Regions from separate parts of the Natronincola ferrireducens genome, predicted to be linked through region 2. Evidence: riboswitches for the same ligand, from Rfam matches in the RefSeq annotation. Region 2 holds a riboswitch; the other holds the start of a gene.
The links. Region 2 has a riboswitch for lysine ahead of BLS22_RS02230 (Na+/H+ antiporter NhaC family protein). Riboswitches for the same ligand answer to the same signal wherever they lie in the genome.

Region 1 (3,764 bases), 580 kb from region 2:
CAAAGCAGCATTATAAACTTGATGTTTACCTATCATTTTAATCTTCAAGTCTTCATAATGGCCAAATGCTGTGGAGAGATTGAAAATCTGCTCTTTAATATTCATATCCAGCAGGTCTACATCCTTTTCCTGTAAGCTATAAATTTTAGCATTTTTATCTTTTGCAACCTTTTTAATAACCTCTTCAACCATAGGTTCTTGCCAATGGTAGGTTACCATACCCTGGGGCTTGATGATACCAGCCTTATGGAGGGCAATCTGCCTAAGATCAGATCCTAAAATATCAATATGATCTATACCTATAGGTGTAATCACAGAAATCAGTGAATTTTTGATAATGTTTGTAGCATCTGTTAATCCACCTAATCCTACCTCTAAAATAACATAATCTACTTTTTCTTTAACAAAATATAAAAAGGCCATTAATGTCATCATATCAAACATTGCAGGAGGGTCCATCCCCTCCTCTAGTAGAGGTAAAATTACTTTAGATAAATCATCAACTATAGCTGCAAAGTCCTCTTTTGAAGCATTAATACCGTTAATTTTAATTCTGTCGGTATAACATTGCAAATGTGGAGAGGTAAAAAGACCAACTTTATATCCTTCTGCCATCAACATGCTGTGGATAAAGGAACAAGTGGAACCTTTACCATTGGTTCCAGCTACATGAATAAATTTCAAGTGATCCTGAGGATTACCTAAAACATGTAATATTTTACCGATATTTTCTAAGCTTAATTTTGTTCCAAAACTATGATTTTTTTCAATAAATTGAATGGCCTCCCAAAAGTTCAACCAACACTCCTCCTAATCATGATAATAGATTTTTTTCTTTGCAATAGATTTATTATACAACCAAAAAATCTCCTATACAATAGGGAAAAATCAAGAAAAAACTTGTTTAGGAAAATATTTTTTCGACAGAAACAAACAAAGTAAAAAAATACCAAAAACTGCCTAGAAACAGGTTTTATATCCCTAAGCTGTATGATCCATTGGGTTATAGATGGGGTTTATAAAATACTAATAATTTTAAATTAAAGTTGACAGAATTATTAAAAGTATGTTAAACTACCTTAAATGTTAACAAAGATCAAGTATAAATTTAAAAATCTATAATATTGATAATATTTAAGACTATAATTAAATATATAATTAATAAATAGAGGTGCACTGAAGATGAGTATATAGTAGGTGACAAGAGGGAAACCCTCAATACTACTATAAAAAGGCTGACGTGCCGAAGCTGTTGAATAGTTATCGATTTAACGGCTGGGGGTTTAGTGAATAGCTAAATCACTGTCATGGGGATAATGTCCATGGGGCGCTATTTGTTAATTGCAAGGTTCATAGATGATTTAATAGATATTGCTATTATTTATTAACATGTCTTGTTTACTATTGCATTAACAAACTCCTAGGATTTAACCTAGGAGATTTTTATTAGTCTTAATATATGAAAAATATTACTAAATCAATTAATTTATGGGAGGAGAATATGAAATGGGTTTATCAATTGGTGTTGTAGGAGCAACAGGAGCTGTTGGTAGAAAGGTAATTGAAATTTTAAAGGAGAGAAAGGTGCCTATTGAGAAGTTAAGAGTGTTTGCATCAGCCAGATCTGCCGGAGAAAAGTTGGATTTCAATGGGCAAGAGGTTACAGTAGAGCTACTAACAGAAGAAGTTATGAAGGATAAATTTGATTACTTACTATTTTCAGCTGGTGGAGGTGTATCAGAAAAATATGCCCCCATTGCAGCCGAGGCAGGAAATATCGCTATAGATAACTCCTCACAATGGAGAATGACTGAAGGGATTCCATTGGTAGTACCTGAGGTAAATCCCCATGTGCTAAAGGATTATAGAGGTATTATAGCAAACCCCAACTGTTCTACTATACAAATGATGGTGGCTTTAGCACCATTGCATAAGCGATATGGTATTAAAAGAATAGTTGTATCCACCTACCAAGCTGTGTCAGGCAGCGGTCACAACGCTATTGTAGAGCTGGAAGGTCAAATGCGGGATGCTGAACATCCAAATCAAGTTTATCCTAAGAAAATTGCTGCCAACTGTATTCCTCATATAGATGTATTTAATGAAAATGGATTTACAAAAGAAGAATTAAAAATGGTGTACGAGACACAAAAGATATTAGAAGATAATACTATAGAAGTAAATGCGACTACTGTTAGAATTCCTGTGTTTTATGGACATAGTGAATCTATCTACCTAGAGTTTAAGGAGGAGCCGGATTTAAAAGAGGTAAGAGAAATTCTTGAAAATGCTCCAGGTGTAGTTGTATTAGATAATCCAGCAAATAACGAGTATCCAACACCTTTAGAAACAGCTAATACAGATGATACTTACGTAGGCCGTATACGAAGGGATTTATACAATCCTAAGGCACTATCTCTTTGGGTAGTTGCAGATAACCTAAGAAAAGGTGCTGCCACCAATGCTGTACAAATTATAGAGGTAATGGAGGCAATGAAGTAAGGTATAGGATTTTTAAAAAGTAGGGTTTAAAAATAAAATGAAAAGGAGGAAAAATTATGTTTAACGGTGCCGGCGTTGCTATTGTTACCCCTTTTAAAGGTGGAAAGGTTGATTTAGCAGGGTTTGAAAGGCTTATTGATTTTCAATTAGAAAATGATAATCAAGCGTTAATTGTTTTAGGGACTACTGGGGAGGCATCCACACAGAGCTATGAGGAAAGGGAAGCGGTTATAAAAACTGCTGTAGCAAGAGCCAACAAAAGAGTGCCTGTTATCATTGGAACGGGCTCCAACAGTACAGATGTATCGATTAAATATACAAAGCAGGCAGAAATGCTAGGTGCAGATGGCATCCTACTGGTTACTCCCTACTATAATAAATGCACCCAAAAAGGACTTATACAACATTATACAGAAATTGTAAAATCTACATCTCTTCCAGCTATTCTTTATAATGTTCCTGGAAGAACAGGAGTGAACATTGAACCTGCAACAGTAGCAGAGTTAGCAAAGGTAGATAATATTATTGGCATTAAAGAAGCCAGTGGTAATATGACACAAATTCTTGAAATAAAGAGATTAGCACCAGCAGATTTTAAAATTTGGTCGGGTAATGATGATAACATCCTACCGATTTATTCCTGTGGGGGTCATGGGGTGATTTCTGTATTAGCCAACATACTGCCGAAGGAAACCCAAGCTATGTGCAAAGCCTTCCAAGAAGGAGATGTTCAGGAAGCTATTAGACTACAGGTTTACTATAAGAAACTTATTAGCTTATTATTTATAGAAGTGAATCCAATTCCTGTAAAGGCAGCATTGGGTACTATGGGCTATATTGAAAATGAACTAAGACTTCCTTTAACACCCATGGAGGAGGAAACTAAACAAAAGCTAATTGAAGAAATGAAACGGCTACAAATCATATAGGAGGGAAGGGGCTTATGAATTTAGTTATTGCTGGTATTAGTGGGAAGATGGGACAAATGATTTATAAGCTTGCTGAAGAAAGTGGTTATTGGAATAAAGTAGAGGGAGTTGATCTTAAGAAGACCTTTGATGCTCTTGAGGAAGTGCCTGACGTTGTTATAGACTTCTCACATCCCACAGCAATGGAAGGAGTTCTGAAGTATTGTCTAGGAAACAATATCCCCTTAGTTATAGGTACCACTGGTTTTGAAGAAAAGGAGCAGCAGCTTATCCATGATGCTTCAAAAAACATTCCTATTCTCCAAGCCACCAATATGTCCTTAGGAATGAACC
Region 2 (3,764 bases):
ATTCTTGGTTTGTTCATAAATTTTCTACAACTTGCTTCGATAATATACTAATATATTTAAGTTGTGACATATTCTTTATTTTTTAATTTCCAAATTTGTACTATAATATTAGTAATAAGTCTAATATGCTTAGGGAAGGTGACTCATGTGAATAATCAACTTTACAAAATCAAAAGAATTGTAAATGATTTAGAAGCCAGTTCATATACAAATTCACAAATTAGTTTGCTACAGGAGTTAATAGTAACTGCAGAAGTCTACAAACAGCATTTGATTCATGTAACAAATCAACAAAACAACAAAAATAATGTAGACGTAATCAATCATGTCGATATGAAAATCGAAAAAATTTCTCAAGAAGTCTTTTTATATAAACCTATTACAGTAAAGAACTATTATGATGGGGATTATTTAGAAAGGTTTGCCTCCATAAGAACTTCAGATTTAAAATCCAGTGGTGTATTGGATATTCATAATAGGTTTTGGCAGGCCCATGAGGTTTTTAATGGTAATATTTTTGCATCCATACCCTTTGAGCTCATTAATGCTAGTCAATCCTCTAAGCTACAGCATTTCAACTGGGATAAGGTTCAGGTGGATGTTTATGAAATCACCAGTGAACTACAATCCAAAACCTCAAGAAGAGACATTATTAATGCTGTTGAAAAAATGTTTGATCACTACATATTGGTTAGAGAAGTATGTGGCAATATTTTAATGGTATTGCACTACAAATTATAGTTAGGTCACAATCCTATTGCTTAATTTTTTAGTAAAGTCCTTATTTAGGGTTGCTTTTTAACTTAATGTAATGTGGCTATACTAGAAATGTTTAAAATTTTAATAAAATATGCTATAAAGGAGGGATAAAATGGCTACAAAAGACAGTACTTTTGATATTGTTTCTCAAGTGGACATGCAGGAGGTAACAAATGCAGTAAATCAAACTGAAAAAGAAATTGCCCAAAGGTTTGACTTTAAAGGTAGTAATACTGTCATTGAAAAAAAGGAGGATGAAATTCTTATTGCTACCTCCGATGATTTTAAGCTTAGAAATGTCATCGACATTTTACAAACAAAGCTGGCTAAAAGAAATGTTCCCCTCAAGGGAATGGATTATCAAAAGGTAGAACATGCTTTAGGGGGAAGAGTGAAACAAGTCATCAAGGTTAAACAGGGAATTAACCAAGAGGAAGCTAAAAAGATTACTACTTTAATAAAAGGATTGAAATTAAAGGTGCAAGCATCTGTCCAGGGGGATGTGGTTCGGGTCTCCGGCAAAAACAGAGATGATCTGCAGGCCGTCATCCAAGCCTTAAAGGCTGCTGATTTGCCTATGAATCTTCAATTTGTAAATTATAGATAATAGCAGAACAGGTAGGTATAGCTATAGTTACTTTGTATATTGCTATTAACAACAATATATCAACACTAGAGTTTATACAACAAAAGCATTTGACAAATCCTTAGATATTTGTTATCTTATGTTGTATACTTAAAAATTAAATAGAAATCCTCATCTCTCAGAGGGATGGGGTAGAGGCGCGGTGTCTAAAAGTATACATACAGAGGTTGGAAGCCTATGAAGTATGTTGAAAGGAGCCATCGCCGAAGTCATAAGTACCAAAGCTTATGACTGGGTCTGCATTAAATAAATGCAGAACTGTCATTAGGATACATACCCACTATCCTAATGGAGTGCTATCTCATGCTAAGGGTTAACGGGAGGTGTAGGTGTATATTTTATTATGATAAAAAACACCTGACAAACCTTTATTTTGTTAGGTGTTTTTTTGTTTGCATAAATAAGCATAGAATTTACAGCAAAGGATAGCTATAAAAAAATCGGGTAATAAAACAACACAAGGAGGACTAACTATGGAACATGTTTATGGATGGCTATCTTTATTGCCACCAATTATTGCAGTAGGACTAGCTTTAGCAACAAAAGAAGTTTTTGGCTCATTAATCATTGGCATTTTTTCTGGATATTTTATCTATGTAAATTTTGCTTCAGCAGAGATTGCAGCAAACCTGGCTTCAACCAATCCTGTAATTGGACCAATCCTGGAAATGGTAAATTCCATTATTGAAAATGCAGGAGATTCTTGGAATATGGCTATTTTAATTTTTTTAGCTTTGTTGGGAGGATTAGTTGCTGTCATTACTGTAGCTGGAGGTTCAGCAGCCTATGGTGAATGGGCAACTAAAAAGGTTAAATCAAGAATTGGTGCTCAAATCGCTGTGTTTATATTGGGCTGTATTATTTTTATTGATGATTATTTCAATAGTTTAACAGTAGGTACAGTCATGCGTCCCTTAACAGATCGTTATAATATTTCACGGGCTAAGCTGGCCTATATATTAGATTCAACTGCGGCACCAGTGACAATATTAGTACCCTTATCTAGCTGGGTTGCTTACATCATCTCTATCATGGAGCCTACACTAAGGGGTGCAGGTTTTGAGATGAACGGACTAAATGGATTTATTGCAACAATTCCTTTTAACATTTATGCCTGGCTATCACTATTAATGGTAGTTCTTGTTGCTGCTCTTAATATAGAGTTTGGACCAATGGCTGATTTTGAGGCTAGAGCCATGGAGACAGGAGAAATCCAGGCAGATCAAGGTTCAACACCTCCTGTAGATGATTTCAGTAGCTTAGACATATCAAGTAAAGGGACACCTTGGGACTTAATTGTGCCTATTGCTGGTTTAATTACGTTTACATTGATAGCTATGATCTATACTGGTGGATATTTTAATGGAGAAGTGACTTTATGGCAGGCACTAGGTGATACTGATGCAGCCATCTCCCTTGTATATGGTGGGATTGGCGCCCTATTTCTATGTATGATCATGTTTGTACCACGGGGCTTGATGACTTATGGTAACTTTATGAATGCTTTTATTCAAGGGGTTAAATCAATGGTGCCAGCTTTTAGTATTCTAATTTTAGCATGGACCTTTGGTAGTGTGTTAAGAGATGATGGGCTACAGACGGGTACTTTTGTAGCAACTATAGTGGGTAATAATTTACCTATCGCTATATTGCCAGCCATCATTTTTATAGCAGCTGGTTTTATTGCTTTTTCAACGGGTACTTCTTGGGGGACCTTTGCTATTATGCTACCGATAGCCATATCAATTTCAGCTAATGTTAATCCTGAAATGGTGGGACTTATGATGTCTTCTGTATTAGCAGGGGCGGTATTCGGAGATCATTGCTCACCCATATCTGATACAACAATTCTTTCTTCAACAGGGGCAGGCTGTCATCACATCGACCACGTATCTACACAAATTCCCTACGCTGCTACTGTAGCTGGGGTATCCTTTATTGGCTTTATTGTGGCAGGCTTCACTAACAATGCCATTATTAGTTTAATCGTATCTATAGGATTATTACTGACTATCGTCCTGCTTCTATCTAAACATTATAAGAAAGAAAATGCCTTGGATAAAAGAGCTTAAATGATTACTAGCTATACCCCAAGATTATAATATAGAAAGTAAATAAAATTTCCACTCCTACAAGTTCTTGCTGAGACTACAGGGAGATAAACAGAAATACCCTAGGATTTATTATACTTTTTTATAATAAATCTTAGGGTTTTTTGTAAGCCGCTAAATCTTTTAAAAAACTATTTAAATATCTGAAAATAAGGTTTTTTATGGATTTCACAACAGAAATTTATAATAAAATTGCTTATCTCCAATTTTATTTTATATTATAGACTTCAAGAAATATTTTGTTGTTT

Region 1: another riboswitch for lysine. It lies ahead of BLS22_RS04880 (aspartate-semialdehyde dehydrogenase); the one in region 2 lies ahead of BLS22_RS02230 (Na+/H+ antiporter NhaC family protein).

What each region holds. Positions count from the first base shown of each region.
Region 1 is NZ_FNFP01000001.1:1,060,654-1,064,417, forward strand. Features, by position in the region: gene BLS22_RS04875 (bifunctional folylpolyglutamate synthase/dihydrofolate synthase) at 1-798, opposite strand, end outside; lysine riboswitch at 1,159-1,341, shown strand; gene BLS22_RS04880 (aspartate-semialdehyde dehydrogenase) at 1,507-2,502, shown strand; gene dapA (4-hydroxy-tetrahydrodipicolinate synthase) at 2,559-3,431, shown strand; gene dapB (4-hydroxy-tetrahydrodipicolinate reductase) at 3,446-3,764, shown strand, end outside.
Region 2 is NZ_FNFP01000001.1:485,416-489,179, reverse strand. Features, by position in the region: gene BLS22_RS02240 (hypothetical protein) at 148-741, shown strand; gene BLS22_RS02235 (YajQ family cyclic di-GMP-binding protein) at 872-1,366, shown strand; lysine riboswitch at 1,530-1,712, shown strand; gene BLS22_RS02230 (Na+/H+ antiporter NhaC family protein) at 1,879-3,477, shown strand.